3 regions of the Listeria sp. Marseille-Q6474 genome follow, and region 3 is predicted to be linked to each of the others. Evidence: predicted binding sites of a transcription regulator. Region 3 holds the regulator's gene; each other region holds the start of a gene.

Region 1 (3,286 bases), 1.7 Mb from region 3:
TAATTGGTTACTGTGCAGCATTAATGATGCGCGAAATCGAAAATACTAATCCTGCCAATAAAAAACAAAAAAGAGAGGAATAAAACGAAGAATGGAGTGATAGTATGGGAATTCATCAATATTTCCAAAGTTTATCGGATTTAGAGAACATTTATCGTTGCCCGGGAAAATTTAAGTATCAGGAGCATTCAGTTGCAGAACACTCTTACAAGGTTACTTCTATTGCACAATTTTTTGGAGCTGTAGAAGAAGATGCGGGCAATGAGGTTAATTGGCGTGCTTTATATGAAAAAGCATTAAATCATGACTATTCAGAGCTTTTTATTGGTGACATTAAAACACCTGTAAAATACGCAACGACAGAACTAAGAGAAATGCTCTCTGAAGTGGAAGAAAGCATGACTAAAAATTTTATTAGCCGCGAAATACCAGCAACTTTCCAACCTATTTATCGGCACTTGTTAAAAGAAGGGAAAGACAGTACGTTAGAAGGGAAAATTCTCGCTATATCTGATAAAGTAGACTTGTTATATGAGTCCTTTGGCGAGATCCAAAAAGGTAATCCAGAAAACATTTTTGTTGAAATTTATAGTGAAGCACTTGCGACTATTTATGAATACCGAGAAATGGCCAGTGTAAAATACTTTTTAAAAGAAATTTTACCAGATATGCTTGCTGAAAAAGGTATTGAAAAGACGGAATTACCACAACTTACTACAGAAATAACGACAAAAGCATTGCGTGAAGAGTAAAAAATTGGGGAGGGAAGTAAGATGGATCAAATTATATCTGCACTTATTTTCCCTTGTCTGCTTGTCATTCTCTTTGCGCGCATCACGTATAACCGTTATGTCGCCTTAGTGCTTATGGTGGTTTTGATAGCCGCTTCTGCCAAATTGGGTTACACAAGTTCGTTTTGGCTAATCACGATAGACGCCTTTTCGATGACAATTGGTTTTGTCGTAGCCACATACATGTTACGACGTTTAAAGAAAAGCGGCAGTGACTTTTAAAGAGCAAATAGATAGGTAGAATACTTTAAAAGTGATAAAATAAAGAAAAGCGTAATCTACAGGTTGCGTTTTTTATTTTCAAACGAATACGAAAATATGTTCGGTTTTTGCTAGGCTAATTAAAATATTTATGATAAAATAGAAACATTAACGGATCTGAAAAATCCGCTTTTTGCTTTGCTGGATATTTTACAGTTAAAGCTTTTAGATGCCAGAATCGGACCGATAAGGAATGGGGGAATCCGAGTTGAAGGATAAATTTGAGTTAGTTTCTAAGTATAGCCCACAAGGAGACCAACCTAGAGCAATAGAACAATTAGTTGCGGGATTAAAAAAAGGCTTAAAACACCAAACCTTACTTGGGGCAACCGGTACAGGGAAAACTTTTACTGTATCTAATGTAATTCAAGAAGTAAATAAACCAACTCTTGTTATGGCACATAATAAGACGCTAGCGGGACAATTATATAGTGAATTCAAAGAGTTTTTCCCGAATAATGCAGTGGAATACTTTGTTAGTTACTATGATTATTACCAGCCAGAAGCTTATGTACCGCAGAGTGATACCTACATTGAAAAAGACGCTAGTATCAATGACGAAATAGATAAGCTTCGTCACTCCGCTACAGCAGCACTTTTTGAACGTAGAGATGTAATTATTATCGCCAGTGTATCTTGTATTTATGGTTTAGGTTCGCCGGTCGAATACGGAGAAATGCTAGTTTCGCTTCGGGTAGGCATGGAGATTAGCCGAGACCAATTGTTACGCAAGCTGGTTGATATTCAATATGACCGAAATGATATTGATTTCCAGCGCGGTCGTTTTCGTGTCCGCGGAGATGTGGTCGAAATTTTCCCGGCATCTAGAGATGAACACTGTATGAGAATTGAATTTTTTGGCGACGAAATTGAACGTATTAGAGAAGTAGATGCCCTTACTGGAGAAATCATAGGCGACAGAGAGCACGTTTCTATTTTCCCAGCATCTCACTTTGTTACTAGACCAGATATTATGAAAAAAGCAATTGTTAATATAAAAGCAGAACTTGAAGACCGCCTTAAAGTCTTAAGAGCAGAAAATAAACTACTGGAAGCACAGCGTCTTGAACAGAGAACCAATTACGATTTAGAAATGATGGAAGAAATGGGTTATTGTTCAGGCATTGAAAACTATTCAAGACATTTATCGCTGCGTCCAGCGGGAGTAACTCCATATACATTGCTAGATTATTTCCCAGATGATTTCCAAATGGTTATTGATGAATCACACGTAACGATGCCTCAAATCCGTGGCATGTTCAACGGGGACCAAGCCAGAAAGCAAATGCTAGTCGATCATGGTTTTAGGTTGCCAAGCGCACTTGATAACCGTCCACTTCGATTAGAAGAATTTGAAAAGCATATTAATCAAATTATGTTTATCTCTGCAACCCCAGGCCCATACGAATTAGAAAAGAATCCAGATGTAATTGAACAAATCATTCGACCTACCGGACTACTAGACCCAATTGTCGAAATACGTCCTATCCAAGGTCAGATAGATGATTTAATGGATGAAATCAATGATCGAGTTGAGAAGAACGAACGAGTTCTAATCACTACCTTAACGAAAAAAATGTCGGAGGATTTGACGAATTACCTAAAAGAAGCCGGCGTAAAAGTTCAATATTTACACTCTGAGGTAAAAACATTAGAGCGAATTGAAATTATTCGTGACCTTCGATTAGGGGTATACGATGTTATTGTTGGGATTAACTTACTTCGTGAAGGAATCGATTTACCAGAGGTGTCCTTGGTAGCAATTTTAGATGCCGACAAAGAAGGTTTCTTACGTTCAGAACGTTCCTTAATCCAAACGATGGGACGAGCTGCCCGTAATGAAAATGGACGAGTAATTATGTACGCAGATAAAATGACAGATTCCATGCGCAATTCGATTAGTGAAACTGAACGTCGTCGTAAAATTCAAATTGAATATAACGAAAAACATGGCATCACACCAAAAACAATTAGAAAAGAAATTCGTGGCATTATCGCAGCAACTTCTGCCGCAGATGAACGAGAAGCAGTAAAACAACATGATTTAAGTAAAATGTCTAAGAAAGAACGAGATATTTTCATTGAAGGTATGGAACACGAGATGAAAGAAGCAGCCAAAGCACTTGATTTCGAACGTGCAGCTGAACTTCGTGATGCTTTACTGGAAATAAAAGCGGAAGGATGAAGCGGAATTGGATAAAGAAAAAATAGTCATTCAAGGTGCAAGAGCCCAT
Region 2 (3,286 bases), on a different contig from region 3:
TATTCCGCATTTTCTTAATCGTTTTGAGCCGATTACTATTTTATCCGCTTTAGCAGAGTCTACAGAAAATATCGGTCTAGTTGGAACATTTTCGACATCATTTACGGAACCATTCACGCTCGCAAGGCAACTTTCCTCATTAGATCATATTAGTGGTGGTCGAGCTGGCTGGAATTTGGTCACTTCTCCGCAAGAAGGAGCAGCACGAAATCATAGCAAGAAAAACCTCCCGACCCACAGCGACAGATATAGCATTGCGGCAGAACATTTAAAGGTAGTTCGCGGACTATGGAATTCATGGGAAGAAGACGCTTTTACTTATAATAAAGAAACCGGCGAATTTTTTAATCCAGAAAAATTACATCGTTTGAATCATCAAGGTGAGTATTTTCAAGTGGAAGGACCGTTAAATATCGGCCGCTCCAAACAAGGAGAACCGGTCGTTTTTCAAGCGGGAGCATCTAGCACAGGTCGGGATTTTGCAGCCCAAAACGCAGAAGCTATTTTTACGCATTCAGATTCGCTTGAAGAAGCTATTCAATTCTATCAAGATGTGAAAACTCGTGCTGAAAAAGCTGGCAGAAATGCAGCAGAGATCAGGATTTTCCCAGGAATTAGCCCAATTGTAGCGGATACTCTAGAAGAAGCCGAGCAGAAATACACCGAATTTGCCAATCTTATTCCGATTGAAAATGCCGTCACCTATCTCGCGCGTTATTTCGATGATTATGATTTAAGCCAATTTGAACTAGATGAACCTTTCCCCGACCTTGGCGACATCGGTAAAAATGCTTTTCAAAGTACGACGGATCGAATCAAAAAAGAAGCAAAAGAGCGCAATCTAACCCTGCGCCAAGTAGCGACCGAAGCAGCCACCCCGAAAACACCTTTTATAGGAACAAAAGAACAAGTAGCTGATTTAATCGAAATTTGGTTTCAAAATGAGGCGGCAGATGGATTTATCATCGCGTCTGACATCCCAGGTACTTTTGAAACATTTGTCGAGCAAGTTATTCCGCTTTTACAAAGTCGAGGATTGTATCGAAACGAATATCCAGCCACAACCTTAAGAGGCAACCTAGGTCTTGAAATACCAAAAAATAAACAAGCCGTCAAGATCAAATAATAGAAAGAAAACGGAGCGCCTTTAAGGATCTTCGTTTTTTTGTTACAATAAAAGAAAAAAGGAGCCAAACCATGCGCTTAGATAAATTATTGTCCCACACAGGTTTCGGGAGTCGTAAAGAAGTGAAACCACTGCTTAAATCCGGGGCAGTTGTCGTAAATGGAACGATTCAAAAAGACAGTAAGACCCAAGTGAATCCAGATAAAGATCAAGTTACTGTTCACGGAACTCCTGTCATTTACCAAGAATTCGTATATTTTATGCTTCATAAACCCCAAAATGTCGTGAGTGCAACCGAGGATAATCTGTCAGAAACCGTCATTGATTTACTCGAGCAAGAAGACACGCTCACTAATCCATTTCCGGTCGGTCGTTTGGACAAAGACACAGAAGGATTACTTATTATAACTAATGATGGCACGCTCGCTCACAATTTACTTTCACCTAAAAAGCATATTGATAAAACATATTATGCTAAAATTGATGGCGAGGTTACAGCGGAGGATGTAGAAGCCTTCAGTGCTGGCGTCACTCTCGATGACGGCTACACCTGTAAACCAGCTCATTTAGAAATTATCACTCCGAACGAAATAAAAGTAACTATCCAAGAAGGAAAATTCCACCAAGTAAAAAGAATGTTCGCTGCTCGCGGGAAAACAGTCAGCTATTTAAAACGAATTTCAATGGGGAACTTACAACTAGATGAATCTCTTGAACTCGGTGAATACCGCCCACTGACTGAAAACGAGCTGCTTATCCTTCAAAATAAATAACGATAAACGAAAATTTTCTTCCTAAAAGAAGTAGATTTTCGTTTTTTAGATTGCAAAAGAAAGCATTTACATATATAATAAACATGTGTTTGGAATTAAAACAAAAGTTTGGAATGGAGGTGCATTATATCGTGGAGAATAATAAAGCGAAAATGAACGAAAAGGAAGAGATAATTTTCAATTCCATCCGTAAAAATCCTTACATTTCTCAACAAGAACTTGCTGATATACTTGATTTATCAAGACCGACAGTAGCGAACCTTATTTCTGGCCTTATTAAAAAAGGTCGTATTTTAGGAAAAGCCTATATTTTAAATGAAGCAAAACAAATCGTTTGTATAGGTGGAGCGAACGTCGATCGGAAGTTTTACATTAAAGACAAGGCCCAGCTAGCTACATCTAATCCGGTGCGCTCAACACAAAGTGCTGGCGGAGTTGCTAGGAACGTTGGTGAAAACCTTGGTCGCCTTGGAAAAGAAGTTATATTACTCACTGCTTGTGGAACAGACTCCGACTGGGAAGCTGTCAAAAATGCCAGTAATACATATATGAACTTAGATTATGTCACTGCATTTCCAAGCATCGCAACAGGTTCTTATACAGCCGTACTCGAAAACAATGGAGATTTGCTCGTTGCACTAGCGGACATGGATGCATACGATCACTTAACCCCAGATGTACTAGCGAAAAACGAAGGCTTGCTAAGTCAAGCGAGCGCCATTATTGCCGATTTAAATTGTCCAAAAGAAACATTAGAATACCTTGGAAGTTTTGCCGAAATTAATTCCATCCCATTAGTCTTAGTTCCCGTTTCCTCACCTAAAATGTCTCATTTACCAGAACGTTTGGATCACGTGACTTGGCTAATATGCAACCGAGATGAATCAGAAACTCACCTAGAAATGACCATTGAAAACGATGAAGACTGGCGCTTAGCTGCACAAAAATGGCTAGATTTAGGCGTAAAAAATGTCATCGTTACAAATGGCAGTAAAGGTGCGGTTGCAGCAAACAACGCAGAAGGCATTATCTTTGAACCCGCTATTGTCATTGAAAACATTGTAGATGTGACAGGAGCAGGAGATGCATTTTGTTCTGCGGTAATTTATGCATGGTTAGAAGGAAAATCTTTACAAGAAATTTTAAAAGCAGGGAGCGTAAATGCTGCGCGAACACTCGAATCTGAATACACTGTTCGCCAAAATTTATCAACATCCCAACTACAAAAAGATCTGGAGGAATTCAAATGAAAAATTATCTATCATTATCCGAAGAAGTAAAACAAGCAAAAGCAGAAGGAAAAGCTATCGTAGCCTTAGAATCCACAATCATCTCTCACGGCATGCCTTACCCACAAAACGTTGAAATGGCTCGTGACGTAGAACAA
Region 3 (3,286 bases):
TTTACTGCTAAACTATCTGTGTTATCGAACAAATGAAACATCCTCTCTTCAATATAATTTTAACTACTTTTAATAATAAGCCTAAAAAGCAATTAACACAACTAATAATTGCTTTAAATTGCTTAATTGATTGGTATTTTTGTTCATTTGCGCAAAAATGTTCATTTGGTACTAATTTTTACTTCTTATTTTTTCTCATTTGTTTTATTTTATGCGGTGTTACATCATTTCCTTTAGGGTCAATAATCGTAGTATTTTCGATTGTTCCCTTCATATGAGTGCGAAACGACTTAATATATTCTTTTCTTAATTTTTCTTGTTCTACTTTTTCATCAGCAGTTAGAGTCCCTGCTTTTTTCTTTTTAGAAAGTTCATTGATTCTATCTATTTTAGCTTTTTCTAGCATCACACTTCATCCTTTTCTTCATTATATTAAAATAAGAAAGCAGCTAAATCGCTACTTTCTTTATTATATCATAAACGATACTAAAATCGTTTCTACTGGTTTGCTAATTGAATAGTGCTATCACTTCTTTGTAACTTTGTTTCGTGTACTGGTATAACTACAGAATCCCCAGCTTTCACATGTCCATCTGTAAGGTTATTTTCTTTTTCAACCCAAGATACAAAATCTGCTTTTGCCATATCGCTCTTCGCTGCATATTGGTCTGCAATTGCCCAAATAGAATCCCCTTCATTTACATCTACCTCAGAATACTCACTGCCACTCCCAATAACAGTGCACATCAATATAATTCCTAGAACTAAACAAGTTATTACAAATATAATAGAAACATAAAATTTATCCCAAATTAATTTTAAAGTCATTAATAATCCCTCCAAAAAAGAATGTACGTTCGCTTTTCTATATTATAGAACAGCCGTTCGCATATGTCAATAAAAAAACGAACCTTTGTTTGCATATTGGATTTTCTTTTGCTATACTTGATTTATAAAATAACCATTAAATCAATGAGGTGAAACCATGAAAATATCTAAACGTCAACAAGATATATATGAATTTATAAAATCAGAAGTAAAAGAAAAGGGTTATCCACCTTCCGTACGTGAAATCGGTGAAGCTGTTGGTTTAGCATCTAGCTCCACAGTCCATGGCCATCTTGCTCGACTTGAAGGTAAAGGACTAATTAGACGTGACCCTACGAAACCTCGTGCTATTGAAATTTTGTCTTTAGAAGATGAAGCAGAGACGCCGAATGTAGTCAATATCCCAATCATCGGTAAAGTTACTGCCGGAATGCCTATTACAGCGATTGAGAATATAGAAGAGTATTTCCCACTCCCTGAATATATGGCTGCAGGAGAAACCAATGTCTTCATGCTTGAAATCGACGGAGAAAGTATGATAAATGCCGGGATTTTAGATGGAGATAAAGTAATTGTTCGACAACAAAGTTCAGCAATTAATGGTGAAATTGTTGTAGCGATGACCGACGAAAACGAGGCGACTTGTAAACGTTTCTATAAAGAAGCGAATCATTTTAGATTACAACCAGAAAATGATGCACTAGAACCAATTATCTTAAATAACGTTACTATTTTAGGCAAAGTTATTGGCCTTTATAGAGATATTCACTAAAAGCTATATTTTGTTAGGCGGTTTTTATATTGATTTATTTTGAAACAGATAGACTAATTGCAAGAGATTATGTAGCAAGTGATTATGTTCCCTTTAGCGAAATGAACGGTGACAAAGTCGTAATGAAGTACTTTCCGTCTACACTTTCGAAAGAACAAAGTAATGCTTTTTTAGATAGAAATCAGCAAGAATTAGCGGCACTTGGCTACGGACTTTTTGCCATTGAAGAAAAATCTACTGGCGAATTTATTGGTTTTACCGGTTTTCATGAAGCAACTTTTGAAGCTGCGTTCACCCCTTGTATCGAAATTGGCTGGCGCTTAAAGAAAAGTGTATGGAACCAAGGTTATGCAACCGAAGCCGCACTAGGAGCTCTCGATTTCGCCAAACAGAAAACAACTATTGATGAAATTTACAGTTTCACCGCTATGTTAAATAAGCCATCAGAACAAGTAATGAAAAAAATCCATTTTACAAAAGTAGCTACATTTATGCATCCGGCTATAGCGGACGGACATCCATTAAAGCCACATATTCTTTATAAAGCATAGTAAAAAAACCTGTACAAAATTGTACAGGTTTTTTTAGCTCCAAATAAGAAGCGAAATATAAAGTCCGACGAGTGTAATAAACAATACTGGAATAGTAATCACGATACCTATTTTAAAATAGGATCCCCAGCTTATTTTTATACCCTTTTGAGCCAATACATGTAACCATAATAATGTTGCAAGCGAACCGATCGGCGTTATTTTAGGTCCTAAATCAGATCCGATAACATTTGCATAGACTAACGCTTCTTTCATCACTCCTGTAAATGAAGTATGATCGATTGCAAGTGCATTAATCATAACTGTTGGTAAATTATTCATTACAGACGACAATATCGCGGCAATAAAGCCCATCCCAATCGTACCTACGAAAAGCCCATAATGCGCAATATATGAAATAGCCTCTGCTAATAATTTAGTAATTCCCGCGTTTTGCAAACCGTATACGACGACATACATCCCAACCGAGAAAAACACAATATTCAACGGCGCCCCTTTTAAAATCTTCCTTGTTGAAACAGCATGACTCTTTCCACCAACTAGTAAAAAGATAAACGCTACAAGTAAAGCGATAAATGACACTGGAATGTCCAAAAAGCTACTTAAGAAATATCCAATCACAAGAATGATAAGTATTCCCCATGAAATCCGAAACATTTTTTTATCTTTAAGCGCAGAAGCCGGCTCACGAATTCCACTAATTTCATAAGTTCTAGGTAACGCTTTTCTAAAATAAATATAAAGAACAATAATACTCGCAACCAACGAAAAAAGCGTCGGAATCAACATTATTAATGCGTACTTTGAAAAACTAATGCCGAAAAAGTCAGCCGAAACTATATTCACTAAATTACTAACAACAAGCGGTAAAGAAGTCGTATCAGCAATAAATCCACTGGCAATGATAAAGGGAAACACCTTTTTTTCATCAAAATTAAGCGCACGCACCATCGCCAAAACAATTGGAGTTAAAATCAGAGCTGCCCCATCATTCGCAAAAAGGGCTGCCACTAGAGCTCCCAAAATAGAAATAAGTACAAACATGAGTAATCCGTTCCCTCTTGCTAACCTTGCCATATGTAACGCTGCCCATTCGAAAAAACCAATCTCATCTAAAATAAGTGAAATAATAATA

What was found. Region 3 encodes LexA, which represses DNA repair genes until DNA is damaged. Its sites were predicted from a motif close to CGAACATATGTTCG; they were not measured.
Region 1: a site for LexA is predicted at 1,103-1,116, ahead of uvrB (excinuclease ABC subunit UvrB). Genes of this name have one in related genera too.
Region 2: a site for LexA is predicted at 1,997-2,010, ahead of OC533_RS11215 (carbohydrate kinase). Genes of this name have one in related genera too.

What each region holds. Positions count from the first base shown of each region.
Region 1 covers NZ_CAMPPS010000001.1:2,061,889-2,065,174, forward strand. Annotated here, with positions in the region: gene OC533_RS10335 (hypothetical protein) at 1-83, shown strand, start outside; gene OC533_RS10340 (HD domain-containing protein) at 105-752, shown strand; gene OC533_RS10345 (CsbA family protein) at 774-1,013, shown strand; gene uvrB (excinuclease ABC subunit UvrB) at 1,261-3,237, shown strand; gene uvrA (excinuclease ABC subunit UvrA) at 3,245-3,286, shown strand, end outside.
Region 2 covers NZ_CAMPPS010000002.1:97,532-100,817, forward strand. Annotated here, with positions in the region: gene OC533_RS11205 (LLM class flavin-dependent oxidoreductase) at 1-1,126, shown strand, start outside; gene OC533_RS11210 (pseudouridine synthase) at 1,198-1,899, shown strand; gene OC533_RS11215 (carbohydrate kinase) at 2,031-3,149, shown strand; gene OC533_RS11220 (pseudouridine-5'-phosphate glycosidase) at 3,146-3,286, shown strand, end outside.
Region 3 covers NZ_CAMPPS010000001.1:399,360-402,645, forward strand. Annotated here, with positions in the region: gene tkt (transketolase) at 1-32, opposite strand, end outside; gene OC533_RS01950 (DUF896 domain-containing protein) at 179-406, opposite strand; gene yneA (cell division suppressor protein YneA) at 499-828, opposite strand; gene lexA (transcriptional repressor LexA) at 986-1,600, shown strand; gene OC533_RS01965 (GNAT family N-acetyltransferase) at 1,630-2,151, shown strand; gene OC533_RS01970 (arsenic transporter) at 2,185-3,286, opposite strand, start outside.